One region of the Rahnella sp. GSA61A genome, then DNA from elsewhere that is predicted to be linked to it. Evidence: predicted binding sites of a transcription regulator. Region 1 holds the regulator's gene; each other region holds the start of a gene.
What was found. Region 1 encodes PhoB, which activates phosphate uptake and scavenging genes when phosphate is short. Its sites were predicted from a motif close to CTGTCATAAAACTGNCNNAT; they were not measured.

Region 2: LC431_RS22975 (heavy metal response regulator transcription factor) is a predicted target of PhoB. The motif match lies at 3,105-3,124, and genes of this name have one in related genera.
Region 3: LC431_RS24915 (MIP/aquaporin family protein) is a predicted target of PhoB. The motif match lies at 3,922-3,941, and genes of this name have one in related genera.

The regions. Positions count from the first base shown of each region.
Region 1 is NZ_JAHXYO010000031.1:28,656-34,439, reverse strand. It holds gene sbcC (exonuclease subunit SbcC) at 1-2,455, opposite strand, end outside; gene sbcD (exonuclease subunit SbcD) at 2,452-3,690, opposite strand; gene phoB (phosphate response regulator transcription factor PhoB) at 3,918-4,607, shown strand; gene phoR (phosphate regulon sensor histidine kinase PhoR) at 4,630-5,784, shown strand, end outside.
Region 2 is NZ_JAHXYO010000025.1:49,439-55,222, forward strand. It holds gene ompX (outer membrane protein OmpX) at 336-869, shown strand; gene LC431_RS22960 (molybdopterin-dependent oxidoreductase) at 951-1,715, opposite strand; gene LC431_RS22965 (cytochrome b/b6 domain-containing protein) at 1,708-2,349, opposite strand; gene LC431_RS22970 (hypothetical protein) at 2,376-2,999, opposite strand; gene LC431_RS22975 (heavy metal response regulator transcription factor) at 3,213-3,887, shown strand; gene LC431_RS22980 (heavy metal sensor histidine kinase) at 3,880-5,316, shown strand; gene eptB (kdo(2)-lipid A phosphoethanolamine 7''-transferase) at 5,549-5,784, shown strand, end outside.
Region 3 is NZ_JAHXYO010000032.1:32,909-38,692, reverse strand. It holds gene emrD (multidrug efflux MFS transporter EmrD) at 1-129, shown strand, start outside; gene glpX (class II fructose-bisphosphatase) at 186-1,196, opposite strand; gene glpK (glycerol kinase GlpK) at 1,340-2,863, opposite strand; gene LC431_RS24915 (MIP/aquaporin family protein) at 2,909-3,757, opposite strand; gene zapB (septal ring assembly protein ZapB) at 4,335-4,574, shown strand; gene rraA (ribonuclease E activity regulator RraA) at 4,639-5,124, opposite strand; gene LC431_RS24900 (1,4-dihydroxy-2-naphthoate polyprenyltransferase) at 5,245-5,784, opposite strand, start outside.

The DNA.
Region 1 (5,784 bases):
GCTGAAGCTGCTGGCGCAACGCGTCGTCGAGCAGCGCCAGTTTCACTGCGGCTTCATCCGAAAATCCGCTGGCGCTCAATGCCTGCTGCCACGCCTGTTCCACCTGCGTCAGTTGTGCGGCGGTCTGTAACTGTTGCTGCTGCGTACTGGCCAACTGACCGGCCAACTGGTCGCGCTGTTCCTGCGCCTTATGCAGCGCGGTCTGGACATCACTCAGCGCTTGTTCTGTCGCCTGTTGTTGCTGATGTAAGTGCTCGCGAACCTGAGTAACCTGACGCTCTCCGAACAGTTCGAGGCGTCGGGCATTCAGCTCAGAAAGGGATTTTTCACCTTCCGCCAGTTGCTTTTGCAACCGCACGAGGTCTTGCTGAGATTTTGCCTGCATCTCTTCCAGCCGGGTAACGCGCTCTGTCAGCAAGGCACTTTGCTGCTGCACTTTCTGCTGTGCATTCAGTGCGTCGTTCAGGGCATCTTTGGCCTGTTGCAGAGCCCGCGCCAGCTGTTCGTGCTGGCTCAGCCGCGCCTGCGAATGCTGCTCTTCCTCATCGCGGGCGGTCAGCCATTGCGTGATGTCGGCGGTATCATGCAGCGTAAACGTCAGATTCAGCGGCGCACTGAGTTGTTGCCAGTTCAGGGTATGCGAATTCAGTTGTTGCTGATCCTGCTCAAGCTGAGTTTGCAGCCGTGTTTGTTGCTCTTTCAGGCCTTTAATTTTCGCCGCCAGTTCGATACCGCTGGCTTTTGCTGCATCGAATTCCAGTTGCATTTTCTCAACGCGCTGCGCGGTTTCAGAAGGTTTAACCTGCTGATAATGTTCAATCGCCGGATGTGATGTTGAGCCGCACAGCGGACAGGCTTTGCCGCTTTGCAAATTCGCGCGTTCGGCTTCAAGACTGACGATCAGCATTTCCTGTTTATGCAGCGCCTTGACGTCGTTCAGATGTTCCAGTTGTTTCTGACATTGCAGACGGATCGCGCCCAGACGCAGTTCTTCTTCGGCCAGCAGCATCTGGTACTGCGCAAAATCTTTATGCTGTTGCTGCACGCGCTGGTTCAGTTGCGGGAAGATTTGCGAGAGTGAAAACAGCTGCTGCCGCACCGGCCGGAGCTGCATGAGTTCGGTTTGACGTTTCTGTAACACTACCTGCGGGTACTGTTTTTCCAGTTCAGCCTGACGTTGTTGTGCAACGTTAAGGGCTTCAGTCAGCGCGGCCTGACGGGTGTGATGCTGGCGGCTTTCCTCATCCAGTTTCTGACGTTCCGCCGTGATTTGCTGCAGCGTCGCGCTATGTTCACCAGCCTGTTTCTGCGACTCGCTGACCGCCTGTTGTGTTTCCACCAGCGATTTGCGCCATTGCGCGATTTCGCTATCCAGTGGCAGGATTTTTTCTTCGATCAGCGTTTGCATCTGGCGCTGTTCTTCCGCCTGTTTCTGCCGCGCAGTGTGCGCCTGTTCCACCGCCAGACTCAGCGGCGTCATCTGTGCAATCTGCTGCTCCTGCTGCTGCGTCAGTTGTATCAGTAATTGCTGAAGGCGCTGCGCGTCATCCTGACAGCGCTGGCGATCATTGAGTAACGGACGCAGTTTTTCTGCCGGTTCGCTGCGCGCCAGTTGCTGTAACTGCGGCGCGGCGGCCAGATTTTCCTGCTCTGCGGCGGTCAGTTGTTGCTGAGACTGCTGCTGTTTTTGCTGCACCTGTTGCCACTGTTGCAGCCAGTTCAGATCCTGCTGGCACTGCTGCGCCTGCTGACTGAGGCTGATTTCCTGCGCGTTCAGTTCAGCACGTTGTGCTTCGAGCGTCTGGCGCTGTTCTTCGCTGAGCAGTTCGATTCCGGCCATGCGCTGATGCAGACCGTCCAGCGCAATGCGCGCTTCTTTATGTTGCTCAAACACGCGTTGAGAAAGCAGACCGTAAATCTCGGTGCCGGTCAGTTCTTCCAGCAATTCGGCGCGGTCGTTGGCATCGGCATTCAGAAACGCGGCGAACTGCCCCTGTGAAAGCATCATGGATTTGGTGAAACGGCCGAAATCCAGCCCGGTCAGTGTGGCGATGGCATCGAGTTTATCGCGCACTTTATCCGCCAGAATTTTGCCGTCGGCCAGTAACGCCAGCTCGACTTTCGGTGCCTGCAGATTGCCGTCAGGGGAATTTTTGGCGCGGCGCTGGCTCCAGAAAGCGCGGTAACCCACACCTTTGACTTCAAACTCCACTTCGGCCAGCGATTCTGCGGTGTGGCGGGTCATCAGTTCATTCTGGCTTGGTGTAATGTTCAGCCGTGGCGTCTGATGATAAAGCGCCAGACAAATGGCATCGAGCAGGGTGGTTTTCCCCGCGCCGGTCGGGCCGGTGATGGCGAATAATCCGTTGCTGGCAAACGGCTCGGCGGTGAAATCAATTTTCCATTCGCCTTCCAGCGAGTTCAGGTTTTTTAAACGCAGGCTGAGAATTTTCATTGTGCGCTGTCCTCCGCGTTCTGACCGTTGGTAACCTGTTCAACCACCTGCGCAAACAACGTGCGCATCCGTGCCTGACGCGGCTCGTCAGGGTCCGGTTCCAGCGCCAGTCGTCGTTCAAACACGTCGCTGACGCTCAGTTCGCTGAGGGTTTCTTTTTCCTGCTGCTCAATACTGTTGATGCGCTGTTCTTTGCTGCGGCGTAACAGCACGACTTCTACCGGCAGATCTTCCGTCAGCGCCTGAATGCGTCGCTGGATGTCGCTGAGATAATCCTGGGTAGAGACTTCAATATCGAGCCATACCGGTTTGGCCGGATCACCGCCTTCGAACTGTGCCAGTTGGTGTTCAATCTCCACCAGCGAGCCTTTGATTATCTGCATCGGCTGGAAAACCGGGATTTCCAGTGTGTCGATGGCGTTGAGCGTCGCACCATCAAAATCAAGTAAGTACACACTTTTAGCTTTGCTCAGTTCGTCAAAACTCAGGGCAATCGGCGAGCCGCTGTAACGGATATGTTCGGTTTTGGCGACGCATTGTGCACGGTGAATATGACCCAGTGCCACATAATCGACCGGCGGAAAGGCCTGCGCCGGAAACGCATCGAGCGTACCTATATAGATGTCGCGCACGGAATCAGAGGTACTGACGCCGACAGTCGTCAGATGGCCGGTCGCAATAATAGGCAGCGGCATGCCCAGTTCGTCACGTCTGGCCTGCGCAGCCTGCCAGAGCGCGTCATAATGCGCGGCGATGGCTTCCTGCAATGCCAGTTGCTTGTCGCTGCCGGACTGTCCCGCCTGGCTGGCGAGCAGATCACGCGGGCGTAAAAACGGGATAGCGCACAGTATCGCGCCGGGTTTCCCGTCACGCTGACTGAGCACTAAAATCTGTTCAGAAAGGTTTTCACCGACGGTGGCAATCACCCGCGTATTCAGGCAGGAAAGGAGCTCGCGCGATTCATTGAGCGTGGCGACAGAATCGTGGTTACCAGCCAGCACCACCAGCTGGCAGCCGGTTTGCTGTAATTCCACCACGAAGCGGTTATACAATTCGCGGGCATAACTGGGTGGGGAACCCGTGTCGAAAATATCGCCCGCGACAATCACGGCATCGACCTGATGTTGCTGCACCTGACCGGTCAGCCAGTGCAAAAATGCCTGATGTTCGGCTGCACGGCTTTTAGTGAAAAAGTACTGGCCGAGGTGCCAGTCTGAGGTGTGGATCAGGCGCATGAGACTCCCGTATGAACCCTGGATGACGACAATGGGGTAAAGTATAAACGTCGGCAGGGGAAGCTGTCCCCGATAAATCAGACCAATTTCAGCAAGATGGCCGGAAATTATCTGTCATAGTTGACTGTAATGAACCATTCTTTTCATTCATAAATCTGTCACAAAACTGACGCATAATGGCGCCCGCAATCAAATAAAAGATCGCTAACCTATTGGCAGGACCTACGATGGCTAGACGTATATTGGTGGTTGAAGACGAAGCTCCAATCCGTGAAATGGTGTGTTTTGTACTGGAGCAAAATGGCTATCAGGCCGTAGAAGCTGAGGATTTTGATTCAGCGATTGGGCAGCTTGTTGAACCTTACCCTGAACTGATCCTGCTTGACTGGATGTTACCTGGCGGTTCCGGTATTCAGTTTATTAAGCATCTTAAACGTGAGGCACTGACCCGCGAAATTCCGGTGATGATGCTGACCGCACGCGGTGAAGAAGAAGATCGGGTGCGCGGCCTTGAAGTGGGTGCCGATGATTACATCACTAAACCGTTTTCTCCGAAAGAACTGGTTGCCCGCATTAAAGCCGTGATGCGTCGCATCTCGCCAATGGCGGTGGAAGAAGTGATCGACATGCAGGGGTTAAGCCTGGATCCGTCGTCTCACCGGGTGATGGCCAACGAGCAGGCGCTCGATATGGGGCCGACCGAATTTAAGTTATTACACTTCTTTATGACCCATTCCGAACGTGTATACAGCCGCGAACAGTTGCTCAATAACGTCTGGGGCACTAACGTTTATGTGGAAGATCGCACGGTTGACGTGCATATTCGTCGTTTACGTAAGGCGCTGGAAACCAGTGGACATGACAGAATGATCCAGACTGTTCGTGGTACCGGATACCGTTTTTCAACGCGTTATTGAGCCCTCACAGCGGAGAATCTGTGTGCTAGAACGTTTGTCATGGAAACGACTGGCGGGTGAATTGTTTCTCTTTTGCCTGCCAGCGTTAATTCTCGGTATCTTCGTCGGCCATTTCGGCTGGCTCCTCCTGGTGTCGCTGATGGCGGCACTGGGCTGGAATTATTACAACCAGCTTAAACTCTCTCACTGGCTGTGGCTCGACCGCAGCATTACGCCACCGAATGGGCGCTGGAGCTGGGAGCCGCTGTTTTACGGGCTGAACCAGATGCAGATACGCAACCGGCGTCGCCGTCGGGAATTAGGTCAGCTCATCAAACGTTTTCGCAGCGGTGCCGAATCGCTGCCGGATGCCGTGGTGCTGACCACTGAAGATGGCAATATTTTCTGGTGTAACGGACTGGCGCAGGATTTGCTCGGTTTCCGCTGGCCGGAAGATAACGGGCAACATATCTTCAACCTGCTGCGTTATCCGGAATTCCGGCTGTGGATCCAGACCCGCGATTTCAGCCGGGCGCTGAATTTACAACTCAATAATGAGCATTATGTCGAATTTCGCGTCATGCCTTATTCCGAAGGACAACTGCTGATGGTGGCACGCGACGTGACCCAGATGCGTCAGCTTGAAGGCGCACGGCGTAACTTCTTCGCTAACGTCAGTCATGAACTGAGAACCCCATTGACGGTATTGCAGGGGTATCTGGAAATGATGGAAGACGCCAAGCTGGAAGAGCCTTTCCGCACTAAAGCGCTGGATACCATGCAGGAACAGACGCGGCGGATGGACGGGCTGGTGAAGCAGCTGCTGACGCTGTCGAAAATCGAAGCCTCAGCGAATATTGATTTGCACGAGAAAGTCGATATTCCGGTGATGCTCGGCATGCTCGAACGTGAAGTGCAAACGTTAAGCAACGGCAGGCATGAAGTGGTGTTTCGCGTAAACGACAAGCTGAAGGTCTTTGGTAATGAAGATCAACTGCGCAGCGCGGTGTCGAACCTGGTGTATAACGCGGTTAACCACACGCCAGCGGGGACACGGATTGAAGTCAGCTGGCAACAAACGCCGCATGGCGCACAGTTCCAGATCAGCGACAACGGACCGGGCATTGCGCCGCAGCACTTGCCGCGCCTGACCGAACGTTTCTACCGCGTCGATAAAGCCCGTTCACGTCAGACCGGC
Region 2 (5,784 bases), on a different contig from region 1:
AGGTAAAGCGCTGTCAGTGTAGAGGGAAAAGTGGCGAGAAAAAATCCTCACGAAAAAGTTTTTTTCGGAACGTGTTTGTTAAAAAACTTCCTAAAATAGTTTGTTTTTTGAGCAAATTTTTAGGAATTATCTGCTAATCTCAAAAAGTTCAATAAGTTTACCTTATAGTTTGTGTGACTAAAATCCCAATAAAATTAAATGGATAGCGTGTGCTGGAAACTTCCTGTTACACCATATGATGCTTTGGACATCTTAATTGAGGCAGAGTTTCACACTAGTTTTTGTTATATTTTCAAACGTGAAGGTTACTTTGGTTTCTCTTTTTGAGGTGGTTTATGAAAAAAATTGCATGTCTTTCCGCATTAGCTTGCGTAGTTGCACTGGGCGTTTCTTCAAGCGCTTTCGCTGACACCAGCACCGTAACTGCTGGCTACGCTCAGGGTGACGCACAAGGCGTTGCTAACAAAGCAAACGGCTTCAACTTAAAATACCGCTGGGAACAAGATAGCAACCCACTGGGCGCTATCGGTTCTTTCACTTACATCGAAGATGACAGCTCTCCTGCATCTGGCGACTACCGTAAAGCACAATACTACGGTCTGACTGCGGGTCCTGCTTACCGTCTGGCTGACTGGGTTTCCATCTACGGTGTTGTGGGTGTTGGCTACGGCAAATTCCAGTACAACGAAGCAGCAGCATCTACTGCTAACCGTGAAAAAAATGACACCAGCGATTACGGTTTCTCTTACGGTGCTGGTCTGCAGTTCAACCCAATCCAGAACGTTGCTCTGGACGTGTCTTACGAACAGTCCCGCATCCGCAGTGTTGATGTTGGTACCTGGATCGCAGGCGTGGGTTACAGCTTCTAATTCTTCGCCGCAGCGTAACGCTTTGCCGTTACCCTCCCGCGAAAACAAAAACCGCTCAGCTGAGCGGTTTTTTTATGCCTGTCAGATCCCGCTGAACCAGTTATAACCCTGATCTTCCCAGTAGCCGCCGGGATATTCATTGGTGACGAAAATCGCGCCAATATGTTTGGCGTTTTTAAAGCCGAGTTTGGTTGGCATCCGCAGGCGTAACGGGTAACCAAAATCGGGGGGTAAGGGTTTGCCGCCAAAATCCAGAGCCAGAATGGTTTGCGGATGCAGTGCCGTCGCCATATCAATACTGGAATAATAGCGGTCGTCACATTTGAATCCGACATATTTGGCTGTCAGATCCGCGCCGACGTGTTGCAGAAACGTTTTCAGCGGTACGCCTTTCCACTGGCCGATGGCGCTCCAGCCCTCAATGCATATCAGCCGGGTGATCTGGCTTTCCTGCGGCAGGCGCTGCAATTGTTCCAGTGTCCACGGCGCTTTCTTTTGCACCAAACCGGAGACTTCCAGCCGGTAATTGGGGATGTCGATTTCCGGCACGTTGTATTCGGGGTAATACGCGTTGAAACGAAACGGTGTGGTGATTTGATCGGCGCGATAGGTTTGCGCCAGTTTCTGGCCGCTGAACAGCCAGCTTTGTACCCGGTCGTTCCAGCGGGACATCGCCCACAGCACTTTATCGACCTGATCGCCGTCCTGCAGATTACAACCGGTAAGCATCGAAACCGCGCCCAGCGTAAGGCCGGAGCGCAATAACATACGGCGTTGAATATTAACCAGTTGCTTGCGCTGATCGGGTTCAAGAATAATTTTTGGCCGCTGTGTTTTATCACTCATCGGCTCGGTCCTCCGTGCTAATTTTTTTGCCGCCGGTCAGCATCGCCACGAAGGTTTTCGGCACCAGCAGAACCATCAGTACGTGAATAATGACGAACAGCAGTACGCCGCTCATCGCAAAGAAATGCACATAACGGGCGATATCAAAACCGCCAAACAACCAGACCAGACCGCTGAACTGCGCGGGTTTCCAGATCGACAAACCCGACAGCACCAGCAGCGCGCCCAGCAACAGAACACCGCTGTACATCAGTTTTTGCACCGCGTTGTACTGACCCAGCTTGTGCGGGAGTTTGAATGTCAGTGCGCGAACGGTATCGCGCCAGACCGTACGGGGCGAAAAGGGGAAAAAGTCGCGTCTGAAATGACCGCTGAAAATGCCCCACAGCAGATAGAACAGGGCATTGGCCGCCAGCAGCCACATTACCGCCAGATGCCAGGCAATATTGCCACCCAGCCAGCCGCCGAGGGTGGTGTTCTGCGGGAAAGTGAAAGCGAAAAGCGGGTCGGCGTTATAAATCCCCCAGCCGCTCATCACCATGCCGATCATTGCCAGCAGATTGATCCAATGACAAATGCGAACCGGCCAGGAATGAATCCGGCGCTTCCGGGGCGATGAGAGCTGAGGTTTCACGCTTAATCTCCTGTTGTTCGGCCGGATTACATCGGCGGCGCGATGCCGTCTTTACCGGCAGCAATACCACGGGCAACCAGTGCACCTTTGTCATCTTTTATGGCAAACAATACGATTTTAGTGCCCGGTTTCAGCAGGCTGCGGTCGCCCGGCGCCAGCAGTACAACCGGTACGTCGTCAGGCACAATGACCGTTTTCTCGGCATCGTGATATTTCACGGTCAGGGTGCGGCCATTGCTGTTCACCAGCTTGCCGACGGTGCCGTTGGTCATGGTATTGATTTTGCCATCGGCGGATTCAAACGGATTGAAGCCTTCACCGCTGCCGCGCAGGCTGGGGGCGAATACGTGCACTTCCAGTGCTTTCAGCGTGCCATTAGCCTGCGGAACGGCGGCCGTCCCGATGAAGCTGTCCGCTTTGATATCGCTGATCTGCCCTTTGGTGACGGCATTGATCTTGGTCTGGTCGGTCAGCTTAACGTCGAGTTTTTCGCCCTGACGTGTGGTGATTTGTACCGATGAGTCATTAACTGAGTCAATGGTTCCGCGTGTAGGTTTAATCACATTATCGGCGGCAAATGCCGATGTCATCCCGCTGCACATCAGCAGGGAACCCAGTAACAGACCAGCGAGACGTGTTGGTGCATTCATGATTAATTCTCCATTTTCCAGCGTTTTTTCATTCTGTTAGATGAATCACTGAACCTGCCAGTGATGAATAACTTTCTTAAGAGTGGACGATAAACCGGTATTGGCTGATGACAAATTGATGACAAAATTGTCATCAAAGGTGTCTGACGAAACTGATAAACTTTCGGGTGAATCATTCTCTAGGTGAATGGTCATGCGGCGCTGAGGGCCTGAATGCGAATACTGGTGATTGAAGACGATGTCAGTACAGGCGATTACCTGAAAAAAGGGCTGACAGAAGCAGGTTACAGCGTAGATCTGGCGCGCAACGGTGCCGACGGCCTGTTTCTGGCGCTGGAAGAGGGGTACGACGCGGTGATCCTCGACGTCATGCTGCCGGGGCTGAACGGCTGGCAGGTGATGGAAGTCCTGCGCAAAAAGAGCGACGTGCCGGTGCTGTTTCTCACCGCCCGCGATGAAGTACAGGATCGCATTCACGGGCTGGAGCTGGGGGCTGACGACTATCTCATCAAACCGTTCTCCTTCACCGAACTGGTGTTGCGTATCCGCACCTTGCTGCGCCGCCCGGCCGCCCGTGAGCCGGATGCGTATTCGGTGGCGGATCTGAATCTTGATGTGCTGCGCCGCCGCGTGACCCGTCAGGATCAGACCATCGCACTGACCAATAAGGAATTCATGTTGCTGCAGTTGCTGATGCGCCGCGAGGGTGAGGTTCTGTCGAGAACCATGATCGCCTCGCAGGTCTGGGACATGAATTTCGACAGTGATACCAATGTAGTGGATGTCGCCATTAAGCGTCTGCGTGCCAAGGTTGACCGCAGCTTTGAGGTGAAACTGATCCATACCGTGCGTGGCATTGGTTACGTGTGCGAAGTGCGACATGAGTGATCGTCAATTGACTCACCTCCCGAAACGCGCCATGTCGCTGACGCTTCGCGCCACCTTACTTTTCGCGCTGATCGCCTCGATGGTGGTCAGTGCCGTCGGTTTCTACCTCTATTACTCGATGGATAAAGAACTGGTACGCCGCGCGGATTACCAGGTCAGCGGGCGTGTGCAGTATTTCCGTCATCTGCTTGCCAACGAATTCCCGCTGTCGCAACTCAGCCGTAATCCCGGCCTGTTTGAAAATATGCTCGGCAACGAGCGCGATATCCTGACGTTTCGTCTGTCCGGTGAGAAGCTATTGATCAACGTCAATCCGTCGCGGCTGGCATTGCCCCCGGTAGCGGCGGTGCCTGACGGCCAGCCGCTGACGCTGAATACGGTGCATCATCTCACCGCCCCCGATGGTACGCCGGTACGCTTTGCCCGTGCGGCGGTACAGATTCAGGACGGGCGGACAGTTGAAATCACCGGCGCGCATTTCATGACCGAGGAGTCGCGTCTGTTGCAGACTTTCCGCTGGGAAATTATTGGCGCGGTGTTATTCGCTTATTTGCTGATTGCCGCACTGGGTTATCTGGTGATCCGCCGCGGATTGCGGCCGCTGCGCAATATGGCGCATGAAGCGGCGCAGATCCATCCGGGCAGTCTGTCTACGCGTTTGTCTTCGGAAAATGCGCCGCAGGAATTGCAGCAATTAATTTATTCTTTCAATGACATGCTGGACCGGCTCGCCGAGGGGTATCAGCGGCTGACACAATTTTCCGCCGATCTGGCGCATGAAATCCGCACCCCGGTGGGCGCGCTGATGGGGCATTGTCAGGTGGCGTTATATCAGCCCCGGACAGTGGAAGAATACGAAACGCTGCTGGCGAACAATATAGAAGAGCTGGAACGCATTTCACGTATGGTGGAAAACATTCTGTTCCTGGCGCGCGCTTCCGATGCGCGCTCGGTTCTGACCATCACCGGTATTGATGTTTCATCTGAAATTACCCGTATCCAGGAATATTTCGAAGGGCTGGCCGAAGAGCGTGAAATGACGCTTCAAGGGCAAGGTGAGGGAACCTTGCATGCGGATGCGATCCTTTTCCAACGTGCGCTGAGTAATCTGGTCGCTAATGCGGTGCGTTATGGCCGCGAGGGAAGTGCCATCGTGCTGCGCGCCGAACCCCATGCAAAAGGCATGAATATCCGGGTGATCAGTCAGGGTGAGCCTGTTCCGCCGGAAAAACTCGGAAAACTTTTCGACCGCTTCTATCGCGCGGATGCTTCACGTAGCGAAGGTGGCAGTTCCAGCGGCCTTGGGTTGTCGATTGTTCAGGCCATTATGGCCCTGCATCAGGGAAGTGTCAGCGTAACCAGTTCCGCGCAGGGAGAAACGTGTTTTACCCTTTATTTTCCCGCATCCGACCGCAAGCTTTCTCAATAGTTTCTCAATGAAAGGGAAAAATTGCGTAAAAAAAGCCGGAATATTTCTTTTTCATGTAATTGAAATAAAAAGGATTCGTTAATTTTGTTACATTATCACATTGGAAGTCACCATTCAGTTTGAACGAAAATGCTCAGCCCGGAGTCTATATGTCCTAAGGAGTGGGTTCCAACCTCCGGTATGAGCGGTTAGTACAACGCAGCCAGACTCACAAAAGAGCCAGTTATTGCCAATGCATAAAATTCGTACACTTTCGCAACAGAGCATTTCTTTGTTCGTTGCACTTTACCTGGGGCTTCTGCTAAACCTTCCGATTTTCATCCGTCGTTATCAGCAACTGCATTATGACAATGCCTTGTCGATTGCTGTCGAAATGGTTGCCTGTTTTGCCCTGGTCTATTTCCTTTGTATGTTGCTGTCGTATACCGGAAAAACCGTTTTCCGTGTCCTGATGACCGCTATCGTGAT
Region 3 (5,784 bases), on a different contig from region 1:
ATGTCGGCGATGTTGCCGCAAACCGGTCAGTTCAGTCTCGGGTTACTGATGTTTGCGATGGCATTGCTGATTTTACTGTGCTGGTGGCCGATGTCGAACCGTAGCCAGCATGAAGGACATACTGCCTGATGGTGCAAAAGCAGGGCGCTGATGGCCCTGCTTTTTGATGACCGGAAGGAAGTTGATCAGATAATAAATTCGTGCAGCGCAGCGTCTTTTCGGTCGAGGTAATGGGTCGAGCGGATACGGCGAATGGTGCGGGATTTTCCGCGGATCAGCAGCGTCTCGGTGGTCGCCATGTTTCCCTGACGGCTGATGCCTTCCAGCAGGTCGCCTTTGGTAATACCGGTCGCGGAGAAAATCACGTTATCGTTACGCGCCATATCATCCAGCAGCAGCACTTTACCGGCCTCGATCCCCATCGCTTTACAGCGCGCCAGCTCTTCTTCGCCGATACGACGGTTTTCCGGTGTATCGCCTTTCACATCATGACGCGCCAGCAAACGGCCCTGCATATCGCCATCCAGCGCACGGATCACCGCAGCGGAAATCACGCCTTCCGGCGCACCGCCGATGCCATACAGCACATCCACTTCACTTTCCGGCATGCAGGTCAGGATTGTCGCCGCCACATCGCCGTCCGGGAATGCGAACACACGCACGCCTGACGCCAGCATTTCGCGGATGGCGTCGTCGTGACGGGGTTTTGCCAGAACAGCGACGGTCAGTTCGGTCAGCGGTTTATCCAGCGCTTTAGCAATATTGGCCAGATTCTCTGCCAGCGTCAGTTCGAGATTAATCGCGCCTTTGGCACCCGGCCCGACGGCGATCTTTTCCATGTACATGTCGGGTGCATTGAGGAACGAACCTTTGTCGCCAACTGCCAGCACAGCCAGCGCATTGGACTGGCCCATGGCGGTCATGCGTGTACCTTCAATAGGATCGACCGCGATATCCACCGCGTCGCCGTTGCCGGTACCGACTTTTTCACCGATATACAGCATCGGCGCTTCATCAATCTCCCCTTCGCCAATCACGATAGTGCCGTCGATATCGACTTTATTGAGCATGATGCGCATGGACTGAACGGCAGCGTTATCGGCAAGGTTTTTATCGCCACGACCCAGCCATTTGTAACCGGCGAGCGCGGCAGCTTCGGTCACGCGGGAGAACTCGATTGCTAATTCACGTTTCATTGGAAAGCCTGTAGAAAGAAAAAAAGAGGTCGGTGAGGCGAGGCTCATCTGTGGCGCAGATTTTAGCACAACGGGAAAGGTGCATAAAAAAACTCCCCGGATGGGGAGTTTCAGAAAGGGGTGTTGGCGATAATATCTGGCGATTACTCGTCGTGATCTTCCCACGAACGAACGCGTGCCACCGCTTTTTGCCAGCCTTTATAGCGGACATTACGTTCCGTCGTTTCAATGCTTGGGCGGAATTCACGTTCGATGGTCGCTTTGCTGCGCACTTCTTCCAGGTCGTTCCAGAAGCCGACGGCCAGACCTGCCAGGAAAGCAGAACCCAGCGCGGTGACTTCCAGCACTTCAGGGCGCTCAACGCGGGTGCCAAGAATGTCTGACTGGAATTGCATCAGGAAGTTGTTGGCCACCGCACCGCCGTCCACACGCAGTGCCTGCAGACGAGCGCCCGAGTCTGCCTGCATGGCATCCAGTACGTCGCGGGTCTGGTAAGCGATAGATTCCAGCGTCGCGCGGATGATGTGGTTGCTGTTCGCACCACGGCTCAGACCGAAGATTGCGCCGCGGGCATACGGATCCCAGTAAGGGGCGCCGAGGCCGGTAAAGGCAGGCACTACGTAAACGCCGTTCGTGTCTTTCACTTTCATGGCGAAATATTCGGAGTCAGTTGCGTCGCTGATCAGCTTCAGTTCATCACGCAGCCACTGAATGGACGCACCGCCGACAAACACAGCCCCTTCCAGCGCGTAGTTGACTTCGCCGCGCGGGCCGCAGGCGATGGTAGTCAGCAGGCCATTTTTAGAGGCGACCGCTTCAGTACCGGTATTCATCAGCAGGAAGCAGCCAGTGCCGTAGGTGTTTTTCGCCATACCCGGTTGTACACACAGCTGACCATAGAGCGCCGCCTGCTGGTCACCTGCGATGCCAGCGATAGGAATACGCGTACCGCCTTTACCACCAATGTTGGTCTGGCCGTAAATCTCAGAAGAAGAGCGAACTTCCGGCAGCATTTCACGTGGAATATCCAGCACTTCCAGCATGCGCTCATCCCATTGCAGATCATGGATGTTGAACAGCATGGTACGCGAAGCGTTGGTGTAATCCGTCACGTGAACACGTCCCTGCGTCATTTTCCAGACCAACCAGGTGTCGACGGTGCCGAACAGCAGTTCGCCGCGTTTAGCGCGTTCGCGAGAGCCTTCAACGTTGTCGAGGATCCACTTCAGTTTGGTGCCGGAGAAGTAAGGGTCGATAACCAGGCCGGTGTTATGGCGAATGTATTCTTCCAGACCGTCTTTTTTCAGTTTTTCGCAGATGTCAGCAGTTCGGCGACATTGCCAGACAATCGCGTTATAGATTGGCTTGCCAGTTTCTTTTTCCCACACGATGGTGGTTTCGCGCTGGTTGGTGATACCGATACCGGCAATCTGATCGGAGTTAATGTCGGCTTTCGCCAGCACTTCCACCAGCACCGAGCTTTGCGATGACCAGATTTCCATCGGGTCGTGCTCAACCCAGCCTGACTTAGGGTAGATCTGGGTGAATTCGCGTTGTGACACGCTGACGATATTGGCATCGTGATCCAGCACTACCGCGCGTGAACTGGTTGTACCCTGGTCGAGTGCAACAATGTATTTTTTTTCGTGAGTCGTATCTGCTGACATAATATTCATCCTGCGAATGAGTAAGCTGTGGAACAGTTTAGCCGATCAGGCCTTACGCTGTTTGGATGGCTGAGGTGCTTTTTCTTCTGCCGGCTCATTAATCTGATTTGGCAAATGGCGGCCGATCAGCGCTTTATACGCGATGGCACCCAGAGAAGCACCGAGCAGCGGGCCAAAAATCGGCACCAGGAAATAAGGAATATCGCGCGCGCCGGTGAAGGCAACCTTGCCCCAGCCAGCGAAGTAGGCGAAGACTTTCGGACCAAAGTCACGTGCCGGGTTCAGGGCGAATCCGGTCAGTGGCCCCATGGAGGCACCGATAACCGCGATCAGGATACCGATCAGCAATGGCGCCAGCGGACCACGTGGAATGCCGTTGCCGTCATCGGTCAGGCCGAGGATCAGCGCCATCAGAATGGCCGTAATCACCGTTTCTACCAGAAACGCCTGCAATACGCTGATGTGCGGGTTTGGATAGGTAGAGAAAATACCGGCCAGATCCAGACTTTCGACGCTGCCGCGCACCATGTTGTGGCTTTGCTCAAAATCGAAGAACAGGTTGTAGTAAAGGCCGTAGACCAGTGCGGCGGCGCAGAAAGCTCCCGCGACCTGCGCAATGATGTAAGGCAGAACTTTGCGTCCTTCAAAGTTTGCAAACAAACAAAGTGCGACGGTCACCGCCGGATTCAGGTGTGCGCCGGAGATGGCGGCAGTCAGGTAGATGGCCATTGCCACACCCAGACCCCAGATAATACTGATTTCCCACTGACCAAAGGTTGCCCCGGCAAGTTTCATTGCTGCGACACAGCCCGCACCAAAGAAAATGATAAGCCCGGTACCCAGAAACTCAGCGATGCACTGACCTTTTAATGTGGAACTCATGGTTTGGCTCATAGTTTGATCCTGCTAAGGATGATGTTAATGGTTAGTTATAATTTTTCTGTTATGTCGTTTGTCAACGTAATCGGATTTTGGCGTTCATCATTAAATGAGAACGTAATGTGAATTTATCGTTAACGAGCATAAACGAGAAATAGCGAAATCAAATTTTGTGTGTCGCGTCATAAAAATGAGCGATTTCGCGTATTGCTGGAACTTGATGCAGCGCAAAAAGTCCATGATTTAACATTTTCAGCCGCCATTTGTGACAAACGAACATCAACATGCCTTCCCGCGCAGCGGCTAAGGTTATTCGGCATTAAACAGTATTTCTGGTGTGTGACGCTGCTTTTTAAGCATTTCCTGATACCCGGCGCTGTTAAATTGCAACAGACTGCGTGGATAAAGGGGTTGCGGGTAGACAGAACAAAGCTGGCTACATACAATCACCCGTTAAGACACACGCTGGTTTTGCGCAATTCTCTGATGAATTCGTTATAAAAATCGACGGAGTGCAGGAATTTTTGAGCCGTGTCCGGACGATGCGGCAGAACATAAGATGTGCGCCTTGCGAACATAAGGGGACCGAAAAATGTCATTTGAAGTATTTGAGAAATTAGAAGCTAAAGTTCAGCAAGCGATTGATACCATTACTCTGTTGCAGATGGAAATCGAAGAACTGAAAGAGCAGAACAACACCCTGTCTCAGGAAGTTCAGCAAGCCAGCGGCAACCATGAGTCTCTGGTGCGTGAAAATGCGCAGCTGAAAGAAGAACAACACGTATGGCAGGATCGTCTGCGTGCATTGTTGGGAAAAATGGAAGAAGTTTAATTACTTCATATTCCAAATAAAAAAGGACGCCTTGGCGTCCTTTTTTGTTGTGCTCAGAAGGAAATCACTCAATATCGAGCGGGTCTTCGGACAGCACGATACCGGTATTATCGGCATAAAGATGGTCGCCGGAGAAGAAGGTGACGCCGCCGAAATTGACACGAATGTCGCTTTCGCCAATCCCTTCACTGCCTGCGCCAGCCGGGATAGCCGCCATCGCCTGGATACCCAGATCCAGCTCTTCGAGATCATCAACCTGACGGACTGCACCGTAAATCACGATGCCTTCCCATTCGTTTTGCAATGCAAGGCGTGCCAGTCCGGCATCCAGCAGTGCGCGACGAACAGAACCGCCACCATCGATCACTAATACACGGCCACGGCCATTTTCTTCCAGCAGGTCATAAAGCAAGCCATTATCTTCGAAGCATTTCACGGTGGTGATTTGCCCGCCAAATGAAGTACGGCCGCCAAAGTTGGAGAACAAGGGTTCAACGACATTCACTTCTTCATGGTAGATGTCGCAAAGTTCGGAAGTATCGTATTTCATAGGATTTCATCTGGTTGCTGCATGAGTGTTCAGTATATCCCTTTCCGGCGGATGTTGGCAAAATCATCAATTGTTAAATGTGAAAAGCGACCTGATAAACGCACATCAGGCCAACTTTACTCAATTGAGCAACAGACCCACTGCAAACAAGACGTTAGTCAGCAACGCGGTTTTTACCATATGTTCCAGCAACGGGCGGACTTCAGTGGATGTTGTCGATTTCATCACCCGTATCAGATGTTTTGCCAGCATTGGGATCGCCAGGATAAACAGCCAGCCGGTCCAGTGAGGCAGGTGCAGGGCGGAGAAAATCACCAGACACAGCACGGCGGCGGTCAGAATGATGGCGTGATAGCGTCGTGCGTTAACCGGCCCGAGGCGAACCGCCAGGGTATTCTTGCCGTTGGCGCTGTCGGTTTCGATATCGCGCAAATTATTGATATTGAGTACCGCAGTGGACAGCAAACCTGTCGCCGTCGCCGGAAGCATTACGATCCAGTCGAAATAGCCTGCCTGTAAATAAAACGTCCCTGCGACACTGATCCAGCCGAAGAAGATCAGCACGGAAATATCGCCAAGTCCCATGTAGCCATAAGGTCGTGTGCCGACGGTATAGGTAATGGCGGCGCCAATCGACAGCAAGCCGAGGATCAGAAACCC